Regions from separate parts of the Alcanivorax sp. IL3 genome, predicted to be linked through region 3. Evidence: predicted binding sites of a transcription regulator. Region 3 holds the regulator's gene; each other region holds the start of a gene.
What was found. Region 3 encodes sigma-54, which starts transcription at its own class of promoters, with help from an activator protein. Its sites were predicted from a motif close to TGGCACNNNNNTTGCTNT; they were not measured.
Positions count from the first base shown of each region.

Region 1 (5,619 bases), 1.8 Mb from region 3:
GCTCCTACAGGAGCGGGTTATACACCCAGGTGGTACAGACGATTGTTCTCGAAGGCGCGGCCATTTTCCGGGCGGAAGTGTTTGCAGTAATCGTCGTCGCTCAGTGGGGCGGCTTTGAGCATCTCCACCTGTACCGGTTTCATCGGATAGTCTGCCGCCGGGTTCAGCGGGTGCGGGCAGGTATGCAGGATCACCAGGGTGTCCATTTCAAAGCGCAGGGTGACGCTTGCGCCGGCGCGGGCCGCGCTGGCATCGAAGATCAGGTTGCCGTCATCGTCGGTGATGACTTTGGAGAAAAGATTCAGGTTGGCGGCCAGATCCCGTTCGCCCAGGCCGTATTTGGCCAGCTCGGTGAGAAAGCTGTGCTCGCCGCTCAGGGTCCAGTGGTTGTGATGATCCTGATAGGTTCTGACCGGGTATTTTTCCTGCAGACTTTTTTCGCTGAGCGTGCCGCAGACGGTGTCGTGCCAGCCGAAATCATCGTCGACCATGGAAGCAAACACCCGCCCCATATCCGAGTACAGGCAGTTGCCGCGGGTCAGCTTGAAGGTGTGCTGGCCCTTGAGCGTGTCCGGGGCGTTGTAGCGTTCCAGCAGGTCTTCCGGGTTGTACATCAGCAGGGACAGGTTGGCGCCACCTTCCACGTCGGTAAATCGCAGTTGCATGCCACGGCGTACCCGCAGCGACCAGTGGGCGCTGCCGGGCAGGGTAGTGGTGTAAAGGCTGTCGCTCATCGGGCGCTCCTTACAGGGTGTCATGGAGAGCGCGGCTGGTATTGCGCACGCTTTGATTAATGTTTGTCAGGGTGCCGGTTTCGCAGTCACCCACGGGCAGGTCGTAGGTCACCCGGGCGCCATAGGCACCGGGGGCCTGCGGGTCCAGGCGGGGCTTGTCGAACACCCACAGCCGGGTACCCAGGTAAAAGCCTTCGTTGATGTCATGGGTGATCATGAACACGGTGAGTCGCTGTTCTTTCCACAACGACAGCACCAGCTTGTGCATGTCGGCACGAATGCCCGGGTCCAGGGCGCCGAAGGGTTCGTCCAGCAGCAGGATGCGGGGTTTCTTGATCAGCGCCTGGGCCAGGGCCAGCCGTTGTTGCATGCCGCCGGAGAGTTCATGGGGGTATTTGTCCACGGCGTGGCTGAGGCCCACGCTTTCCAGCATGGCCAGGGCGTCTTTCTGCAGTTGTTTGCGGCGCTTGCCGAAACTGAAACCCAGCCAGGGGCTGTGCTGCAATTCGCCGCCGAGCATGACGTTTTCCAGGGCGGTCAGATGGTTGAGCACCGAGTAACGCTGGAACACGATGCCACGACTGTCATCCGGTTCGCCGGGCAGGGGCTGGCCATCCAGCAGCAGTTCGCCACGGCTGGCCTGTTCGGTGCCCAGCAGCAGTTTCAGGAAGGTGGTCTTGCCGCAGCCGGAGGCGCCGACAACGGTGACAAACTCGCCTTCCTGGACGGTGGCGTTGAGCCGTTCCAGCACCACCTGGTCGCCGTATTCCTTCCACAGGTTTTTCATTTCGATGATAGCCATTACCACGGATCTCCTTAATGAGCCTGTTGATGGAACCAGGGGTAGCGCCACTGCGAGTAGCGACGCAGAAGAAAGTCGATGGCAAAGGCCAGCAGGGTGATCCACACCACGTAGGGCAGAATCACATCCATGGCCAGATAACGCCGCACCAGGAAGATGCGATAGCCCAGCCCTTCGGTGGCGGCGATGGCCTCGGCGGCGATCAGGAACAGCCAGGCCGGGCCCAGTGACAACCGCACGGCGCCGATCAATCGCGGCATCAGTTGCGGCCAGACCAGGCGGGTAATGATCTGCCAGGTATTGGCGCCCAGGGTCTGCAGTTTGATGATCTGCTCTTCCGGAATTTCCAGCGCCCGTTGCTGCAGATCACGAATCAGAAAGGGGGTAATGCCGATGATGATCAGCATTACCTTGGCCAGTTCACCCAGGCCGAAAATAATGAACAGCACTGGCAGGATCGCCATGGGCGGTACCAGTGACATGCCGGTCACCAGCGGTGACAGGGTAGAGCGGATATAGGGAATAGTGCCGTTGCCGATCCCCACCACCAGGGCAATCAGCGCACTGATGGCCACACCGATGCCAAGCCGTTGCAGGCTGGCCAGGGTGTCGTTCAGCAACAGATAGTCGCCGCTGCGCTTGCTGGGTTCGAATGCCATACGCTGAATGGCATCCACAAAACTGCCCATTGCCGGTAGCAATTTGTCGTTGGGGTTTTCCGTCAGGCGCGCATCGGAGGCGACCATATAGACAATCAGCAGCAGCACGAAAGGCAGCAGGCCCAGTGCCCAGGCACCGACACGTCCCGGTTGACGGTTGATCAGTTTTTTCATGGCAATTCCCGGTGATTGAATTCGCAACAGGGCGGACACCGCACGCTGGCGTGGTACGTGCCAGCGTGCGACGTGCTTGCGTTGTTACAGCTTTCCTTCGGCTGCCATGGCCATGTAATCCGGGATAAAGCGCAGCGTTACATTACTGTCGCTGCCATAGATGCCCGCCGGGGTTTCGATACCCACAAAGCCGGCGTCCGGGGCGCCTTCACCCAGCAGACCGTGCTGGAAGGAAAACTCCGCCACCTTCTGCATGGTGTCTTTCAGTGCCGGGCTGTTGACGAAGGCCACGGCCTCGGCGGGCTGGTAGAACATGCGGGTGGAATCCAGCTGGGCTTCATAGCCGGCCAGGTCGGTACCGGAGGCATTGGCCATGAAGGTACGGGCGGCCTTGCCGGCCTCATCATCGGCGGACATGGTGGCCATGATCTCGTACCAGGCACCGGTCAGCGCCTTACCGAAATCCGGGTTGGCTTCCAGGGTGTCGGTGTTGACCACCATCAGGTCGATGATTTCACCAGGGATCTGCGCGGAGTCGAACACCTTGTGGCTGTCCGGCATGGCAGTGATTTCGCTGAGCAGCGGGTTCCAGGTGGCCACGGCGGTGACGCCTTTGGTGGTGAAGGCGGAAACCAGATCCGCATCCGAGGTATTCACCACGGTCAGGTCGCGTTCAGTGAGCCCTACGGTTTCCAGCGCCCGCGCCAGCAGGTAGTGGGATACCGACAGTTCCACCAGGTTGACCTGCTGGCCCTTGATGTCGGCAAGCTTGTCGGTGCCCTTGAGCACCACGCCGTCGTTACCGTTGGAGAAGTCGCCCACGATCAGGGCGGTGGAATCCACGCCGCCAGCAGCGGGAATGGTCAGCGCATCCATGTTGGTCATGGCGCAGCCGTCATAGGCACCGGCGGTGTACTGGTTGATGGATTCCACGTAGTCGTTGATCTGTACTACATCAATCTCGATGTCGTACTTGTCGGCCCACTTGTCGACGATCTTCTGTTGGGCACCGTAATCCCACGGCATCCAGCCCACATAGATGGACCAGCAAATGCTGAAGGAATCTTTGGCCAGTGCGGTGACCGGCATCAGGGATGTGGAAAGGACAAGTGCTGCAACGGCAGCGGTCTTACGTACGGAAAGGGTCATCTCGGACCTCCTTGGCTACGGACGATGAGGAATCCAATGACAACGCGGTCATCGTGTCCTCCCGGGCTTTTGTCCCGCCGTGTAACCTTCAGCCGCATGTGCTGCGAAACGACTGCAAGAAGGTCGACTGCTCTCGGACCAGGCATCGGCTGCACGCTGTCTGTCGGCGCAGGCGACCGGAACCCTAGCGGTCTATTGGTTCAAATTGTATTGAGTGCTTAATGGCAACGTGGCCATTCGATTCCTCTTCTTTTGGTAAAGCAAAGGGAATGCCAAGTGGTGAGAGTGAGGAAAATCAGGGGGTTTGGCACAGAAGAAAAACGAATCGGGCAGAAAGATGGGCAGTGACGGGGCATTGCGTTGTTCAATGCCCCTAACTGGTGCGCTTATTCCGCGTGGGATTTATGTTCGATGAAATCCACCAGCGCTTTCCAGCTCACCTGGTCCGCATGGGCATCATAGCCCACCGGCATGTCGAAGCGTTCTGCCACCGCATCCGCCTTCGGATTGGTGAAGCTGTGCTTGACGCCCGGGAAGCTGAGCAGCTGGAAGTCGGCGCCGGCCTCGGTCATTTCCTTCACGAAGCCGGTGACTTGTTCGGCGGGAATCATCGGGTCGGCTTGGCCGGTGGCGGCGAGAATACGCGCCTTGATGTCACCCGGTTGCGCGGGAGTGTCGGTGCCCAGGGTGCCATGGAAGCTGGCCACGCCGGCCAGCTCGGTGCCCATGCGGGCCTGGTTCAGTACGACGCCACCGCCAAAGCAGTAGCCGATAGCGAACAGACGGCCTGCTTCTACCTGCTGCTGTTTCAGCATCATCTTGCGGGCGGCTTCGAAGCGGGCGTTCATCTTTTCTGGCTCGGCCATGGCGGATTTCATGAAGGATTCCGCATCCTTCGGATGAGTGGCCACCTTGCCGGTGCCATACATGTCTACCGCCAGGGCGGTATAACCGGCCCGGGCCAGCATGCGGGCGCGATCGCGGGCGTAATCGTTCAGGCCCCACCATTCGTGGATCACGATTACCCCGGGCCCAGGTTTTTTCTGTTTGTCATTCAGGTACATGACCCCGGTGCCCAGATCGTCGGGCAGGGTGACCTGGGTTTCAATGATGTCGCTGAACGCGGTCTGACTCATCATAAACAGGGATACCAACAGCAGAAGCCGTTTCATTGCAGATCCTTCTTCAGTCGTGCCACACCCAGCGTAACGGTTCGCCGAAATCATCATAAATCAGCTTGCGGGTGGGGCGGTGGGTGAGTCGTTGGCGGCGGGGTTTGTGCTTGCGCGCGTCGATGGTGGCGGCCACCTGGCTCAGATCGGTGCGCTGGGGCTGGCGGGGGCCGTTGAACAGCACAGTCTGGTGACCTTTCCCGTGCACGGGATCGGTACCACTGACGCCACGAGGGATCTCCTTGATCTCTCCGCCCTTGGACAGATAGCGCTCCATATCGCGCTCAAGCTGATGGCGTTGCTGTTCTTTGCTGCTGCGAACCTTCACAGGACTCACCGCCGGGTAATAATGGGTGACCGTTCACAATATCAGCCTCTGCCGGAGGCATCTACCTCCTTGCCCAGGTCACCGGGTCAATGCATCGCGGATGGCCGCTTCCAGCTCACCACCGCGTGGCTCCGCCGTTGCCGGGAAATGGCGAATAAGGGAGCCGTCCGCCGCCACCAGATACTTGTTGAAGTTCCAGCCCGGCGCCTGGGTGGCGGCACCAAGGGCCCGGAATACCGGGTTGGCGTTGTCGCCCTTGACCGAACTGGTGGCGGCCATGGGGAAGGTGACGCCGTAGTTCACATAACAGACTTCCGCGGTATCGGACTCGCTGTTCAACTCCTGGCGGAAGTCGTCAGAGGGGAAGCCCACCACAAGCAGGCCCTGCTCCCGGTAGGTCTGGTACAGCGCCTCCAGATCCTTGAACTGCGGGGTGTAGCCACACTGGCTGGCGGTATTCACCACCAGCGTCAGCTTGTTGCGGGTGAGAGCACAGAGATCCAGCGTCTGCTGGGAATGCAGCTTTCTGACGGTGGTATCCAGGGCGTCGGCACAGCCGTCCGCCGCCTGCACCGCGGGGGGCAGTAACAAGGCAAACAGC
Region 1 covers NZ_CP179931.1:2,846,019-2,851,637, reverse strand. The annotation lists gene ACMG4M_RS13245 (urea amidolyase associated protein UAAP1) at 18-734, opposite strand; gene ACMG4M_RS13240 (ABC transporter ATP-binding protein) at 745-1,536, opposite strand; gene ACMG4M_RS13235 (ABC transporter permease) at 1,551-2,369, opposite strand; gene ACMG4M_RS13230 (putative urea ABC transporter substrate-binding protein) at 2,454-3,518, opposite strand; guanidine-I (ykkC/yxkD leader) riboswitch at 3,575-3,717, opposite strand; gene ACMG4M_RS13225 (dienelactone hydrolase family protein) at 3,905-4,690, opposite strand; gene ACMG4M_RS13220 (hypothetical protein) at 4,704-5,018, opposite strand; gene ACMG4M_RS13215 (glutathione peroxidase) at 5,097-5,619, opposite strand, start outside.
Region 1: a site for sigma-54 is predicted at 3,776-3,793, ahead of ACMG4M_RS13230 (putative urea ABC transporter substrate-binding protein). Genes of this name have one in related genera too.

Region 2 (5,619 bases), 1.6 Mb from region 3:
ACGAGCCATATCTTTGTAGGATATGGCTTACAGAAAATGCTAAACGGTTGATATAGAGTGGTTTCGGAACGGGGGAATATCGGGGGCATTTAAGAAAATGGGGCGCTTAGTCGAGTTTTGTCAAACGAGATGGGTTATTGTTTTTACTATAAGAGCCTGACGGTCTTGCGAATTTCTGTGTTTCTCCCGAAATTCATAAAAGAGTTATGTCGAAAAAAGATAGGTCGAATCGTTCGACTGAATACGCTGTTATAAGCCTTTAGCGGCTTCGGGTGAATAATGAGCAAAACACGAAATCCAGGTCCTGTAATTACCGCTCAAACCGGCTGGGAAGAAGCTTTCCTCATCGGGACTGAGCAAGAGCTGCTCGAATTTGCGGAGAGCATAATTCAAGCTGTGAGTTCTGCAAAAAAGGAAGAGTTCTTTGGCGAAGAAGCCCATGTTTCAAAGTTCTATGCCGTCACGGGCCAATACAGCGAAGTCCTATTTGATTGGTTAGTGGTCACAAAGGACAGCAAACAAACAATTGAACTCACGAATAAGGTGCAAGGCTTATAACAAGGCGCATCAATTCGCGGCCTGCGGCCGCCGGACGCCCTTTACATTACGGCTGCGCCTCCATTACAAGGGCGCCGTTGTGCGCAACGTTAAAGCAAAGCATAATCCGTAGCCGGTTTTCTAAATGCGACTGATAAAGCCCGCTCTCATCTACTTCATCCTGATCTTTGCCACCGGCTTCGCCCTGGCCATGATCCGCATTCCCTTCCTGGTGCCTCGACTTGGGGAGCGCTGGGCTGAGCTGGTTGAATTGCCTTTCATGGTGCTGGCCAGTTTTCTGGTGGCCCGCTGGTTGGTGAGGAGATTTGGGCTGGTGACGGTGGTGCCGTGTATTGGCACTGGCCTGCCGGCCCTGTTGATGATGCTGAGCGCGGAGTTGGCGGTGACACTGGTGCAAGGGCAGGGACTGGGTGACTATCTGGCCGGACGCGACCCGGTATCCGGCATTGCCTATCTCTTTTCTTTGCTGCTGTTTGCGGCCATGCCGTTGTTAGTACGCCAGCAGGCTGTGAACAGTCCCTAAAACCGCACCTTCCCCAACGGAACCAACAACACCGCCGCCCCAATCAACGCCGCCGCGGCACCCAGCAACCCGGGCGCAAAACTTCCGCTACTTTCCAGCAGTCGCGCCGTTACCACCGGCCCCAAGATCTGTCCGACGCCATAGCAGGCCGTCAGTGCGCCCAGGGCGGCGCTGGCGGCGTGGGGGGCCAGTTGTCGACCGCAGTACATGCTCAGGGCGACCACGGCGGTAAAGGTGCCGCCCACTAGCAGGCCACTGATGACCAGCCCGGTGAGGCCGGGTAGCCAGGCGGGGGCGCTGACGCCCAGGGCCTGAACCACCAGTGCGGTCATAAGCGCGTTGCGTTCGCTGGTGTGGCTGGCGAGTTTGCCCCACAGCAGGTTGGCGGGGACGGCGGCCAGCCCTACGGCCAGCCAGGTGTAGAAGGCGGCACTGTCCAGGCCCGGTAGTTGGGCTTTGGCGATCACCGGCAGGTAGGTGGTGCTGGTGATGTAGCCGAAGCCGGCCAGGGTGTAGCTGCCGATCAGAAAGCCCAGGGCGGAGCGGTTCACCGGCGCCCGTTCGTGCTGGCTGTGTTTGGCGTGGGGCAGGGCGGGGATGCGACGCAGCAATGGCAGCAGGATCAACGCCAGCGCCCCGCAAGCCAGCCACATGGTGGCGTAGCTGCCGTGCAGGGTTTCTATAAAGGCCACGGTAAGGGCGGCGATGCTGATGCCCAGGCCGATGCCGGCATAGTGGATATTGCCCAGCCGGGCACGGAGGTGATTGGGCATGGCGCCCAGCACCAGCGCGGAACCGTTGACCATGATGATGGCGCTGGCCACCCCGGCCAGGAACCGGTTGATGGCCCAGGGGGTGAAGGTGGTGCTCAGGCCCATGAGGAGGCTGGTGATCACACTCACCCACAGGGCCAGCCAGAACGCCGTGCGCGCCCGGTGGGCGGGCACTGCCATGGCGAGCATGGCCCCGGTCAGGTAGCCACCATAGTTGATGGCCGCCAGGTAGCCGCCGCTGATGGCGGTGAGGGTGCTCTCCGCAATCATGTCGGGCAGGGCCGGGGTGAACAGGAAGCGGCCAATGCCCAGGGCAATCACCAGACTGAAGGCGCCGGCGATAGCAGTGAGTAGGTGATCTCTTTCGGTGGTCATCAATGGTTCCGCTTTGTCTTTCTGTGGGAGCGTGCTTGCACGCGAATGGCACTAGGCCTGGAAGTGGTTCGCGTGCCAGCACGCTCCTACAGTGTCTTGAGCAATTGTGGGTGTGGCCACTGCCGTAATCCAGCGCGCAGCCTAACAGGCCATGGCGTTTTCGGCTTCCTTCTTCGAATGATGTTCATCATTCACCGCAGTGATAAATGCGGCCTTGGTCGCAAAGGCTCGCAAGCTGGGCATGGTTTTTTCACCATGGCGGGGCAAAACGCGGGGTTTTCGGCAAGAAACCGGGTTGCAGCAAAAGCGTGATGCATTTTGGTGAGGCGGGACTGACTCACAACAGTGCCGGCTGAGCGAAAACCGGGCGCTGAAGCCGGCCCGGCTTGTGCCTGTTATCGATAACGTCATGAAAAATAAGACTTTTCAAAACTGGCACAGCATTTGCCTTAATACACGGTAAGCACAACCACTGTGTTGTGCGCGAGATAACCATCTGTGTGGTCAATGGCGACTGCACTCCGATGCGAGCAAAGGCGCTCAAAGATTCCTGCCAATGGTGGCGGGACGCTTTGAGCGCTTTTTTTATGCCCGAAAAAAACCGGGCAGAAGAGGGAAGGATGATGAAAGGTTTCAAGAAAACATTTCGTGGTGTGCTGGCCGCTATGACACTGGGCCTGTCGGCGCCGTCCCTGGCGGAGGATGCTGTGGGCTGGCCGGAAAAGGCCGACCTGAAGTTCGGCTTTATCAAGCTGACTGATATGGCTCCACTGGCCATTGCTTACGAGAAAGGCTACTTCGAGGAAGAAGGCCTGTTCGTGACCCTGGAAGCCCAGGCCAACTGGAAAGTGCTGCTGGACCGGGTGATCGACGGTCAGCTGGATGGCGCTCATATGCTGGCGGGGCAGCCACTGGGGGCGACCATCGGCTATGGCACCGAGGCCCATATTATTACCGCCTTCAGCATGGACCTGAACGGCAACGGCATCACCGTTTCCAATTCCGTCTGGGAAGAAATGAAAAAACATATTCCCAGCAAGGATGGCAAACCGGTGCATCCCATCAAGGCCGACACGCTCAAACCGGTGGTGGAGCAATACAAGGCCGCCGGCAAGTCTTTCAAGATGGGCATGGTGTTCCCGGTATCCACCCATAACTACGAGCTGCGTTACTGGCTTGCTGCCGGTGGGCTGAACCCGGGCTACTACGCGCCGCACCGGGGCGACACCAGCGGCCAGTTGCAGGCGGACGTACTGCTCTCTGTCACACCGCCCCCGCAAATGCCCGCCACCCTGGAAGCCGGCACTATTCATGGCTACTGCGTGGGTGAGCCCTGGAACCAGCAGGCCGTGTTCAAGGGCATCGGTGTGCCGGTGATTACCGATTACGAAATCTGGAAAAACAATCCGGAAAAAGTGTTCGGGGTCAGCAAGGGCTGGGCGGAAGAATATCCCAATACCCATATTCGTGTGGTCAAGGCGATGATTCGTGCGGCCAAGTGGCTGGACGAGAACAACAACGCCAACCGACCGGAAGCGGTGAAGATCCTGTCCCAGCCCAACTATGTGGGCGCCGACTATGACGTGATCGCCAACTCCATGACCGGCACCTTCGAATACGAGAAAGGCGACAAGCGGGAGATTCCGGACTTCAACGTCTTCTTCCGTCACAACGCCACCTATCCCTACTACTCCGACGCCATCTGGTACCTGACGCAAATGCGTCGCTGGGGGCAGATCAGCGAGAGCAAGCCGGATAGCTGGTACATGGATATCGCCAAGAAAGTCTATCGCCCGGACATCTACACCCAGGCGGCCAAGTCTCTGATTGCCGAAGGCAAGATCAGCGCCGATGAATTCCCGGACTTCGCCAGCGAAGACGGCTTCAAGCCGCCGCAGAGCGAGTTCATCGACAACGTCACCTACGACGGCCGCAAGCCCAACGAGTACCTGAGCAAGTTCCCCATCGGCCTGAAAGATGGCGACACCCTGTAACCGGGTACGCGAGAGGAAGGAGACAATCATGGTGACCCTGACATTCCCGACCTGGATGGAACCCTACCGCGCACTGGCCACGGGCAAGGTGTCCCGTGACCAGTGGCAAGCACTGATGCGCCAGCTGCTGTGGCCGGTGCTGGGGATAGGCCTGTTCCTGCTCCTGTGGCAGTTCGCGGCCCAGCGTATTGATACCTCGCTGGGTCAGTTTCCCGGCCCGGCCCAGGTCTGGGAGCAGGCGGGCAATCTGGTCAACGAGCATCAGCAGTCCCGCGAGCGGGAAGTGGCGTTTTATGAGCGGCAGGAGAAGTACATCACCGCCCGGCTGGAACAGCAGCCGGACTGGGAGCCGGTCACCCGGGATTACACCGGTGCGCCTACCTTCTTTGATCAGATCGGTACCAGCCTGATCACGGTGATGAGTGGGTTTCTGCTGGCGTCGATGATCGCCATTCCGCTGGGCATCGTCATCGGCCTGAGCAGCACCGTGCATGCGGCGGTGAATCCGCTGGTGCAGCTGTTCAAGCCGGTGTCGCCGCTGGCCTGGTTGCCGCTGGTCACCATGGTGGTGAGTGCGGTGTATGTGAGCGACGACCCCATGGTGTCCAAATCCTTTCTCACTTCCATGTTCACGGTAACCCTGTGCTGCCTGTGGCCCACGTTGATGAATACGGCGGTGGGGGTCACCTCGGTCAGCCAGGATCTCACCAATGTCTCCCGTGTGCTGCGGCTTAATGCCCTCAGCCATGTGCGCAAGATCGTACTGCCGTCGGCATTGCCGATGATGTTCACCGGCCTGCGCCTGAGCCTGGGGATCGCCTGGATGGTGTTGATCGCCGCAGAAATGCTGGCGCAGAACCCGGGCCTGGGGAAGTTCGTCTGGGATGAATTCCAGAACGGCAGTTCCCAGTCCCTGGGCCGGATCATGGTGGCGGTGATCGTCATCGGCCTGATCGGCTTCCTGCTGGACCGCCTGATGCTGATGCTGCAGCGCGCGCTGGTGTGGGACAAAGCTTCAGCACAACGCTAGCAGCTGAAAGGAGAATCAACATGAAAGCCTTACTGGAACTGTCCAACGTGGGCATGAAGTTCGACACGCCGAAAGGCACGTTCGAAGCGCTGAAGGATGTGAATCTGAAAATTGATTCCGGCGAATTCGTCTCGCTGATCGGTCACTCCGGTTGCGGGAAATCCACGGTGCTCAATATCGTCGCCGGCCTGCTACAGGCCACCGACGGCGGGGTGATTCTGGATAAGCAGGAAGTCACCGAACCCGGCCCGGAGCGGGCCGTGGTGTTCCAGAACCATTCACTGCTGCCCTGGCTCACGTCGTTTGAAAACGTGGAGCTTGCGGTGAAGCAGGTCTTCAAGAAGACCAAGAGCCGGGCGGAAATTC
Region 2 covers NZ_CP179931.1:2,537,370-2,542,988, reverse strand. The annotation lists gene ACMG4M_RS11815 (hypothetical protein) at 280-558, shown strand; gene ACMG4M_RS11810 (hypothetical protein) at 683-1,081, shown strand; gene ACMG4M_RS11805 (YbfB/YjiJ family MFS transporter) at 1,078-2,229, opposite strand; gene ACMG4M_RS11800 (CmpA/NrtA family ABC transporter substrate-binding protein) at 2,850-4,223, shown strand; gene ACMG4M_RS11795 (ABC transporter permease) at 4,252-5,253, shown strand; gene ACMG4M_RS11790 (ABC transporter ATP-binding protein) at 5,274-5,619, shown strand, end outside.
Region 2: a site for sigma-54 is predicted at 2,663-2,680, ahead of ACMG4M_RS11800 (CmpA/NrtA family ABC transporter substrate-binding protein). Genes of this name have one in related genera too.

Region 3 (5,619 bases):
GTCGGCCAGGTCATCGGTGTCCAGCTCTTCCACCAGCGAGACCAGCTCGTCGGTGCTCAGATTGCGCAGCAGCTCAACCCGCACTTCCTCGCCCAGATACTGGAGGACCTCGCTTTCCTGATCCTTGCTCAGCAGTTGCCAGAGAATTTCCCGTTCCCGGGGAGGGAACGATTCCAGCAAATGCGCCGCCTCAGCACCGGGCAGATTATTGAACAGCTGACGGACCTGGGTATAGGTGCCGCTGGACAAGGCGCGGTTGATGATTTTGTGGTGCTGTTGGCTACGGCTGGTATCGGCGGGCATAAATAGGACAGGCAGTTGACAGGTGATAGTTGACAGTGGACAGCTAAAAACAGGCTGGCCGCGAGCGAGCCCCTAACTGTTAACTGTCAACTATCAACTATCAACTGTTTTTTCATTCTTCTTCGTCAAAGCGGCGGCCGAACAGATCGGTGAGTTCTTCCATGGCGGCGGTTTCATCGTTGCCGTCAACCTGAAAGGTAACGCTGGTGCCCTTGGCGGCGCCAAGCATCAACAACCCCATGATGCTTTTGGCGTCGATGGGGTTGCCGTTGTGAATGACGTGAATGCGGCTTTCATAGCGTGAGGCCACGCTGACCACCTTGGCGGCAGCACGGGCATGCAGGCCAAGCTTGTTGATGATATCCAGTTGCTTTTCGATCATTGAGTGGTGGAAGCCTAATCCAGTTCGCGGTGGCGGACCTGAAGGGTGGTGCCCTCATTGCGTAGCCGTTTTGCCAGTTGCTCGGTAATGAATACCGAACGATGGCGGCCACCGGTGCAGCCGATGGCGACCGTCACATAGCTGCGATCGCTGTCAGCAAACGCCGGCAGCCAGCGTTTTACGAAATGATGAATGTCATCAAGCATGTCGTGGCTGGCCTGGTGCTGCTGGAGGAAATCGATGATGGCGTCATCGCGGCCGGTAAAGGGCCGCAGGTCGGCCCGCCAGTGCGGGTTGGGCAGTACTCGCACGTCAAACACCAGATCGGCATCGTTGGGCAAGCCGTTCTTGAACCCGAAGGATTCCAGTTGCAGGGACAGGGCCGCGCTGCGATTGGCTACCCGCTCGCGCATCAGGTTGCGCAGGCTGTGAACGTCATAGTTGCTGGTGTCGATCACCAGGTCGGCACGCAGGCGGATATTGGAGAGCAATTCCCGCTCATGCTGAATGGCTGCCTCCACGGAGCCCTGCTGGGCGCCCAGCGGGTGACGCCGCCGGGTGGCGCTGAAGCGCTTCAGCAGAGTGCTGTCGTCCGCATCCAGGTAAATAATTTCGGTCTTTACCTGCTGCTGGTGTAGTGCATCAAGGATGGCATCAAAGGCCAGCAACTGGGTGGGCAGGTTGCGGGCATCAATGCCTACTGCCGCTCGTTCTATGGGTAGCTCACCCTGATCAAGCTGCTCCGCCAGTGTCGGGAGCATGCCCACCGGCAGATTGTCGACGCAGTAGTAGTTCTGGTCTTCCATGGCTTGCAGGGCGGTGGTTTTCCCCGAGCCGGATCGGCCGCTGATGATGGTGAGTTTCATGGTTGCACCGCTTGCATGCTATTTGCCGCACGTTGACACGCAAAATTGATAGACGAGGGGATATCCCGGGTGATGCCTGAAAGCGTGTTGCGTTCCTTCATGATGCCAGTCGCAGCTCCGCTTCGGATTCCACGGCGGTGTGATAAAGGTGATGATCGTTCTTGCTCAATCGCAGTTCGTCACGGTAATCGTCGTGGTTGAACAGGGAAGCCAGGTGGCTGAGGGTTTTCAGGTGCTGTTCAGGGTTTTCCTGGGGAACCAGCAGCACAAAAACCAGATCTACCGGACGACCGTCAACGGCGTCGAAATCGATGGGGGTAGACAGTTTCAGCAGCAGCCCGATGGGTTGCTGGCAGTGACCAAGACGGCAGTGAGGAATGGCGATGCCTTCACCGATGCCCGTGGAGCCCAGCTTTTCCCGGGCTACCAAGGCATCGAAGACCTCCTGTTCGTTGAGGCTGTCGCAGCCGGCCGCGGCCAGCTGCGCAACCTGGTCCAGCAGCTGTTTCTTGCTGCTGGCCTGCACCTCGCTATGGGTGCGTGCTTCGGTGAGTAGTTCGCGAACTCGCATAATTGTCGCTTTGGGTTCAGTGGCCGCCGTGCTTGTGGCTGACAGCCTTTTCCTTGTGTTTGAGGATCTGGCGGTCGAGCTTGTCCGTCAGCTTGTCGATGGCAGCGTACATGTCCACTGCTTCAGCGGTGGCGAAGACGTCGGCCCCGGAAATATGGATGGTGGATTCTGCCTTGTGGGTTTTGGGTTCCGGAGAAAGAATCACCTGGACACTGGTAATCTGGTCGAAATGCCGTTCAAGACGGGAGAATTTGTCTCCTACGTAGGCTCGCAAAGCATCGGTAATTTCCAGGTGATGACCGCTGATATTAATTTGCATGGCTGACTCCTTTACCTGCTCGTTGGGCCGTCCCGGCGCCTACACCAAACGCTTGCGGGCGCTGGATGACGGTATTCTCATCGCCTCACGATACTTGGCGACTGTCCGGCGCGCCACGTTGATCCCCTGCTCGTTCAACAAGCTAGCCAGCTTGTTGTCGCTAAGCGGCTTGCGGGGATTCTCGGCAGCGACCAGCTTCTTAATAATGGCACGAATAGCGGTGGAGGAACACTCACCGCCGCCGTCTGTTCCCACGTGGCTGGAGAAGAAATACTTGAGCTCAAAGACGCCGCGGGGTGTCATCATGTATTTCTGGTTGGTGACCCGACTGATGGTCGATTCGTGCATCTCGACGGCATCAGCAATCTCGGCCAGAACCAGCGGTTTCATTGCCTCCTCGCCATAGTCAAAGAAGTCTTGTTGAACTTCAACGATGCGGGTGGCCACCTTCAGCAGGGTGTCGTGGCGGCTTTGCAGGCTCTTGATGAACCACTTGGCCTCCTGCACGCAGTTGCGCAGGTACTGACCATCCTCGCCACCGGCCTTGCGGGCCATGGAGGCGTACTGCTGCTGCAGGTTGACCTTGGGCAGCACTTCCTCATTCAGGCTGACCTGCCAGCGTCCCTGGTGCTGGCGCACAATCACGTCCGGCACCGCGTAATCCACCTGGCTTTCACCGATCTGTTCGCCGGGTGCCGGGTCCAGGGTGCGCAGCAGCGAGAGCGCGTCGAGCAGGTTTTCTTCGCTGATCTGCAGTACCCGGCGCAGGGCGGCGTAGTCGTGCTTTTCCAGCAGCGCGAGATGCCCCAGCAGGGCCAGGGCATAGTCCAGAAAGGGAGTGTCTGTGGGGAGTTGGCGCAACTGCACCCGCAGGCAGTCGGCCAGATCCAGGCTGGCGACCCCTACCGGATCGAATTGCTGCAGGCGGTGCTGAACTGCCAGTACTTCATCGGCTTCCAGTTCGTCGCCTTCGGTGAGCAGGTCATCCTGGGCGTTCATCATCGCTACGATCTCGTCCACGGTGACGGTCAGGTAGCCGCGATCGTCCAGGGACTCGATGATGGTCATGGCGATAATGCGGTCTACATCGCTCATGGGGGTCAGATTCAGTTGCCAGAGCAGGTGGTCCTGAAGATTGCCGGCAATGCTATGGCGTTGTTGCCAGTCGTCGGCATCGTCGGGGAGGGCGCTGGAGGCACTGCTGGTCTGGCCGGAATAGACATCGTCCCATTCCGTTTCGATGCCGGGTTCGTCGTCCACGAACTCTTCCAGAGCGTCGTCACGCTCGGTATCCAGCTCCTGTTCGTCCTGACGTTCTTCGTCAGCGTCAGGCAGGGATTCGTCACCGAAATCATCAGCCAGCTCCAGCAACGGATTGCTTTCCACTGCCTGCTGAATCTCCTGACGCAAGTCCAGCGTGGATAGCTGCAAGAGGCGAATGGCCTGCTGCAGCTGCGGTGTCATGGTCAGCTGCTGGCCGATTTGTAGTTGTAGGCTTGGCTTCATACTGCTCAGGCTGATGTCATCCCCAAAACACGAGAATAACAGCCTATGCATAAGGCAAGCAATATTTGTGCCAATGATGGTTGTGTGCTAGAGAGCAAAGTTGACAGTTGATAGTGGACAGTTGACAGCGTCGCGGGGAATCCTGTCTTTATCTGCAATGTCTGAGGCTGCGTTTAAAGTTTGGGCGCGGCCCTCAAAGGGCTTCAGAACCAAGTGCCTTTATCGCGTAGCTGTCAACTGTCCACTATCAACTGTCAATTTGTTTACAGCCTGAAATCGGCCCCCAGGTACACATCCCGCACCTGCTGGTTACCGAGAATGGTGTCGGCGTCGCCGGAGGCGATAATGTGCCCGGCGCTGACAATATAGGCGGTGTCACAGATATCCAGGGTTTCGCGCACGTTGTGATCGGTGATCAGCACGCCGATGCCGCGCTCTTTCAGGTGGCGGATGATGCCCTTGATGTCGTTCACGGAAATCGGGTCCACGCCGGCGAAGGGTTCATCCAGCAGGATGAAATCCGGGTCGGTGGCCAGACCGCGGGCGATTTCTGCCCGACGTCGTTCACCGCCGGACAGGCTCATGCCCAGGGAATCACGGATATGGGTGATATGGAATTCCTTGAGCAGGCTCTCCATGCGCTCGTGGCGATCCGCCTTGCTGAGCTCCTTGCGGGTTTCCAGGATCGCCATGATGTTTTCTTCCACGGTCAGGCGGCGGAAGATGCTGGCTTCTTGTGGCAGATAGCCGATGCCGCGCTGGGCGCGGCCATGCATGGGCAGATGGGTGATATCCGCCTCGTTGATGTCGATTCGCCCGGCGTCCGCTTCCACCAGGCCGACAATCATGTAGAAGCAGGTGGTCTTGCCGGCGCCATTGGGGCCGAGCAGGCCGACGATCTGGCCGGCCTCCACGTCCAGGGAGACATCCTCGATGACTCGGCGACCCTTGTAGCTTTTTGCCAGGTGGTGGGCACGTAAATGGCTCATAGGGTGTTTGGCTCCGCCTCGGAGGAGGGCTCTACGGGCGCCTCTTCGTTTGTATTGTTGTCCGCAGGAGTGTCTTCCTTGGGCGTCTGATTTTCGGCAGGGATCACCAGTCGCACACGCTTGTCGCCTTCGCTGCTGGCGTCAACCCGCTTGGAATCCAGGCTGTACTCCACCTTGGCGCCTTCGAAGGTGTTGCCCAGGTGTTCAATGTAAGCGTCGCCGGTAAGTACCAGGGTGCGTTGGCGAATATCGTAGACCAGGTTGTTGGCGTGGGCCTGCAGGTCCTCACCTTCTTCCATGCGCACCGGGGTGCCGGACGCTTCCACGCGGATCAGTTCGCCATTGCGGGTAAACAGGCGCATTTCGTCTGCAAACAGTTTCCGCTTGCCCTGTATCAGTTCCACATTGCCGCGATAAAGCCCGCTGCCGGCGTCCTGTTCGAAACGCCCCGAGTCGGCGGTGACGGAAACTGGCATTTGCGGTGGGGCGGCCACTGTGCTCACCGGCAGGGCCGCAGCCAGGGCGATGGTGCAGGTTCTAAGAAGCCGGCGCATCAAACTCACTCTTTACTCCTTTTTCAAGGGTCAGTATGCCCTTGTCGAGATCGGCCTCCAGCGCACCCGCGCGGGTCTTGCCGGATTCAAATTCTATGTCAACATCCCCGGGAGAGCTGGCGATGTTGG
Region 3 covers NZ_CP179931.1:975,509-981,127, forward strand. The annotation lists gene mgtE (magnesium transporter) at 1-303, opposite strand, end outside; gene ACMG4M_RS04620 (HPr family phosphocarrier protein) at 416-685, opposite strand; gene rapZ (RNase adapter RapZ) at 700-1,551, opposite strand; gene ptsN (PTS IIA-like nitrogen regulatory protein PtsN) at 1,649-2,122, opposite strand; gene hpf (ribosome hibernation-promoting factor, HPF/YfiA family) at 2,139-2,441, opposite strand; gene ACMG4M_RS04640 (RNA polymerase factor sigma-54) at 2,481-3,947, opposite strand; gene lptB (LPS export ABC transporter ATP-binding protein) at 4,211-4,936, opposite strand; gene lptA (lipopolysaccharide transport periplasmic protein LptA) at 4,933-5,490, opposite strand; gene lptC (LPS export ABC transporter periplasmic protein LptC) at 5,474-5,619, opposite strand, start outside.

Region 4 (5,619 bases), 1.7 Mb from region 3:
ATGATGTTTATACCTATTTTGCGGGTGTCGGTCTGCAATACGATGACGGTAGCTGGTTTTTCTCCGTGGAAAAGGCGCGGCTGGATTTTGGTAACTGGTACCCGAGCAGCGAGAGTGGCTACGTCACAGTGGGCAAATACCTGGGCAAGTGGATGCCCATGGTCACCTGGGCAGAAGTGACGCCTCGTGATCTGGATAGCAGCCTTCCGGCTGCCCTGAATAATGGCCTGGCGGAACAACAGAAGAGCTGGACCGGTGGGCTGCGCTATTCCCTCACTGATTCCATCGCCCTGAAAGGGGAGGTGAGTTATTACTACGATTTTTCCGATAGTGATGTTACTACGTCGGGGTTCTTCTTCACCGACGGTGGCCAGCTTGAAGACGATCATGCCACGGTGATTCGCCTCAGTGCGGATCTGGTTTTTTAAGGGGGAATGACCATGAAAAAAATACTATTTTCATTCCTCCTGATGCTGGCGGCAGCGGCCCAGGCAGAACCGGTGGTGGTGGTGTCCGCCAACAGCGGTCTCGATGCACTGACTCAGGATGAAGTGCGACAGATCTTCAATGGCCAGACCCGCCGGGTATCCGGTGTCTCGGTGAAACCGCTGGACTTGCCGTCACGGGGCCGTGCTCGAGATGGTTTTTACCAGCAGGTGCTCGGCAAGAGCGCCGAGCAGATGAAAAGTTATTGGGCGAGGATGATCTTTACCGGCCGGGGCATGCCGCCCCGGGAAGTCTCCAGTGAACAGGAGATGGTTATGCTGGTGGGCAGCAACCGTAACTTTGTCGGTTATCTGGATGCATCACTGGTGACCCCGGACCTGAAAGTGGTCTATCGACCCTGACGTTTTCTGTTGTTGTTCACATACCCCTTGCCCGCCTTTTCGGCGGGCTTTTTTATGGTCGTATCCGCCCTCGGCAGTGTTGCAAAACGTAGGGTGCCACTGAGCCTAGGGCGAACTGCACCATCAAACGCCGAATCGGTGCAGTTCGCCCCAGGCTCAGTGACACCCTACGCTATTGGCGGCGGTCAGGGGTTCACAGTCGGGGCCATGTTATCCGGAAGAAATTCCGGGGCAAGCCAGTGCCAAAATGGCAGAAATCTCCTGCAGCTGTCGGTCCTCTTTCCTACCCATGTTTGAGACTTCGCCTCTGCTGTGCTTTGCCGGCACCTCATAAACTGCGTCAATGCGCTATTTACTGATCGTCTACCTGCTTCTTGTTCCTTTGAGCCTGTCGGCGGATTGCCGAGGTCTTGCTCCCGCCCGTGGTGTGCCTGCCCCTGCAGAGAATGAGTGGACTCTGGCAACCCTGAATCTGTGGCGGCTTCGCGATACCCGCAAAGACAGCCACCTGGATAAGCCGCTTTCTTCGGCTGTACTGGATAGGCGAATACAGGCGCTGGTAGATTTCATTGCCGGCCCTTTGCAGGTGCCGCATATGCTGGCAGTACAGGAAGTGGAAAACCGCGACTTGCTCGACGCCCTGGCGGCAGGTCTTGCCCGGCAGGGCTGGCGTTACCGCGTGGTACTGAAAGAGGGCAATGATCCTTCCGGCATGGATGTGGGGCTGCTTTATCGGGAGCCGGTGCAGATTGCCTCGGTGGACAGGTTGTTCGCGGAGCAGAGTTTTCACGGCCACTCACTGTTTTCCCGTCCGCCCCTGCGCGTGACAGTGCAAGCACCCCGGCAATTACAGTTGGTGGTTGTGCACCTGCGCAGTGCGCGGGGGCTGCAGAAACCCCGGGTCCATGAGAAACGACAGAGCCAGGCCGCACTGCTGGCCAACTGGGCCGCCGAGCAGGATGTTCCGTTGGTGGTGGCCGGCGACTTCAACAGCACCTGGGATGCCGGGCGCCTCTCTGCCAGCTATGCGCGTTTTGCGCAATCGGGTCTGTTCAATCTGTGGCAACGGTTGCCGAAGCGGGAACGTTACAGTTTTCGACACCGTTGCCGACCGCAGGCTCTGGACCATATCTGGGTGTCACCGGATTTGAAAACGTCTGTCAGCAGAATGGCGGTAGGTCGTGGCAATGCAGGTCGCTATCACAGCCTCTATGGCAGCCAGGGGGCAGCGCCAGTGTCTGATCATGATGCGTTGGTAGTGTACTTTTCTGCGGGGAGATAACGACAGGGTCGGTGTGTTGCCCGGAGCGTTGGGGATGTTACGTAGAAAGTAAAAAGACGCCGCGGGGTTGCTTGCGTGTTTGCGAGGACCAGGGAGAGCCCCGCGGCGTTAAACAGTGGGCGGCGTGAGCCGCCCGTTTTCTTGGTGCTTAAAGCGCGAACTCGTAAGAAACGCTCATGACCAGATCGTCGTCGTACGTGTTGTCTTCTTCCTGATCAACGATCTTGGACAGGGTGAAAGTGAACTGATCGGTAACAGCGTAGCCCAGATCCACGTGAGTGTAGTCGCTATCATCAGCTTCAAAGTCGTAGAAGCCTACGGTGGCGGAGTACTTGTCGTAGCCGTAACCCACAGCGAAGTAGTCGCTTTCGTAGTCTTCATCACCGCCCTTGCCGGAGTTGCCTACACCGATGAAGGCGTCAGCGCTCAGGCCGGCAAAGCCTACACCCAGGTGTACTTCCTGGAAGTCAGCGCCAGATGCAGGGTTATCGCCTGCGGTGCCGCCAGCAGTGTAGTTGTAGTCGATGTAGCTGATGTCGTAGCTCAGACCTTCGATCTCGCCACCGAAACCGGCGTACAGGTCGTACTCGGTGTCGTCGGTTTCAGACGATGCCCAGGCACCAGCGTACAGACCGGAAGTGTGGGAGTAGTCAACGCTACCGTATACCGCAGCGCCGTCGGTCAGTTGCTGACCACGCCACAAGTACTGGCTGGAAGCGCCCAGGGTACCACTGACTTCAGCGGCAGCGATGGCCGGAGCCAGGCTGGCAGCCACGATGGAAGCGGCCAAAACGGTTTTCTTCAGACCAAATACGTTTTTCATGTGCAACCCTCTTAACAAGTCTAATTCGTTCAATGTGCGCTGGTGACGCACCGCCTTTTCGGCTCGAAAGAGATATTGCAGAGAGCGTGCCAACTATTTTTTATTTATATAAAACAGTGACTTGATAGTTTGTGACGAGGAAAGGGGAGATTTAACAAAGGGGAAACAGACAATGCGGTGCGCGAACTTGGTGCCGCGCACCGCATTGGTGCGCATATTATGGGCACTGCCAGTCAGTCAGCACGGCATCCACACTGGCGCCGCTGGCATCTTTCAGTGACAGACCACATTGACCGTTCTCATGGACAAAGTGTGCCTGGTAGTCACCGCCGGCCTGAGGGGCAAACTGCAGGGCCACTTTGCAGCGGTCACGGCTATTGTCAGCCTGGCGGCGGTTATAGATGACGCCAATGCGGGTGGCTGGGGCAATGTCGACAGTGGTGGTGACCTGGGGACTTTTCTTCATGGTTTTCAGTAAGTCGTCCAGAGCCCCACCGCTCACCGGGTTTTGCGACAGCGCGTATTCCGTTGACTTGAAGCCCTTGCCGGGCACACAGACCACCGGTTGAGCTGCTGTGTTGTTGCTGGTGAAGGTGACCTGGGCGGTATCGCCGCTGGTCGGTGGCTGGTAGTTCAGGTGCTGACAACCGGCCAGCAGGGCCAGGGGGGCAAGAATCAGGGCTTTCATGGTGTGTCCTTATCGAGGCGTTTGGCAAAGTGTAAGTCAGCCGGGCGGCGGACCCAATGGGCTTTTCTGTTGCAAGGTCGGGGCCATGAATGGCGTCTTGGGTATACAATGCACTGAGAGGGGCGTTTTGCAGATGCTCAGCGGCTAGTCAGCGTCCCCAAACCAGTGGGCAATGGCCTGCCGGGTCAGCGCCGATTTTTCCCGGGTAGTGGGTAGCCAGTTACCGGCGTTGGCGGTCATGGCGGTGAGAAACTCGAACAGGGGCAGGTGCTGGCGCAGTACCCGATGATGGCGGTGGCCGATTACCGGATTGAAATAGCCGAAAAAATCCAGCATTTGCCGTGGGTTCTTGCGTACCCACAGCCAGGAGCCCATTTCCAGGGTAAACGGCAGGAAGGTGTGATGCGGTGCCCGATCTTGGGCATCGTCGTAAAGGTAATCCCACAGGTCGCCATGGGTGGTGTAGTTCACCGACTGCGGCTCGATCAGGTAGGGATGATGGTGAGGATAGGTGTCTTCGAAATGCTGCTTGAGCCGGAATACTTCGCCGATATGGGGAATGGGGCGATGGCTGCGGGCGTAACAGCACCAGATCCGGTCGCGCCGGCCAAAGCCACTGTGACAGTCCAGGCTCATGGAAAACGGCGCCGGCATCAGCTTTTCCCGCACCACCCGGATGACCGCCTGGGCTTCCGGCTCCATGGGCGCGCCACTTTTGCCCCGGTACCAGGGCAGATGGCGGCTGATGCGGTGGCCGCCCACCAGAAAAGGCACCCGGCCCATGGCATCGATAGGGGCGTTACGCATCAGGTCCACGCCATTGGGGTTGCTGCGGGTGCGCTTCCAGATGCCGCCGGGGTTGATCATCGGCATGAACACCAGTCGCACCTGCTCCAGCCGCCGATGCAGTTGGTCGTCCCACTGCAAACGATGAATCAGACTGTGCAGCCAGGACATCAACACCTGGCTGCCGATCCGCTCCACGCCATGAACGCCACCAAAAAAACCGATGACCGGCACGCCGGGAGAAGTGCTGCCCATTTCGATTACCCGCACCGGCAATGACAACTCACCCATTGGCACCTTATGAACCGTGGACACACGCAGGTGACGCTCACCATGACGAATCAGTGCATCCAGGTGCAGAAGCTCGGGCAGATGGCGTTGCAGCAGGTAGAGCTTGTCTTCCATAGGCGGGGGCGGGACCGGCAAAGATGATTGCACAGGGTAACGACGGTAGATAACAGGAATGTGACGATGTTTGACCTGCATGTTATCCCCCGGGTATCTACGAAGCCGCTGTAGGAGCGGATCTTGAGCCGCGAACCTCGCGAAGCGAGGAAATCGACCGAAGGGCGATCAGGGATTTCCGGGCTCGACAGGTGTCTTTAGAAGGAGCCGGTGGTTACCTGGTACATTTCCTTCGCTGTCGCTCGGATTCGCACCTCAAGAGGTGTTATTCGCTGCGCTCACCCCTTCGGGGCCGCCCTGCGGGCGTTACTCCGCTACGCTCCGTTCCTACGGCGGCGCTGTAGAGAGATAGGCACTTTTTCTTCACCAAACCGTGACGCCACTGTCAGCGAACCGTCACGACATTTTTCTAGTGTGGCCTCAGGATAGTCCTGCAACGGATAAGAGCCTGTGGCTGTGCCCATGACAATGCCTCTTGAGTCTGCTTGCTCACTGCGAACCGGGGATCTGCTGTTGTTCTCTGGCCGTGGTTTTACCAGTGAGGTGATCCGGGTCTTTACCCGCAGCCCCTGGAGTCATATCGGTATGGTGGTGCACCTGCCCGGCAATCCCGACCCTCTGGTTCTTGAGTCCACCACCCTCAGTGAATCGTCGGATGTAACTCTGGGATGCCCGGTGGCCGGTGTGGCGCTGGTACCGCTGGCGGACAAGCTGCGTGATTACCCCGGCACGGTGGCGTTGCGCCGTCGGCATGGCCCCCCCTTGAGTGACCGGCAGCAGCAACTGC
Region 4 covers NZ_CP179931.1:2,891,194-2,896,812, reverse strand. The annotation lists gene ACMG4M_RS13470 (hypothetical protein) at 1-428, shown strand, start outside; gene ACMG4M_RS13465 (hypothetical protein) at 441-848, shown strand; gene ACMG4M_RS13460 (endonuclease/exonuclease/phosphatase family protein) at 1,192-2,130, shown strand; gene ACMG4M_RS13455 (TorF family putative porin) at 2,279-2,953, opposite strand; gene ACMG4M_RS13450 (hypothetical protein) at 3,171-3,641, opposite strand; gene ACMG4M_RS13445 (M14 family zinc carboxypeptidase) at 3,786-4,832, opposite strand; gene ACMG4M_RS13440 (YiiX/YebB-like N1pC/P60 family cysteine hydrolase) at 5,295-5,619, shown strand, end outside.
Region 4: a site for sigma-54 is predicted at 3,028-3,045, ahead of ACMG4M_RS13455 (TorF family putative porin). Genes of this name have one in related genera too.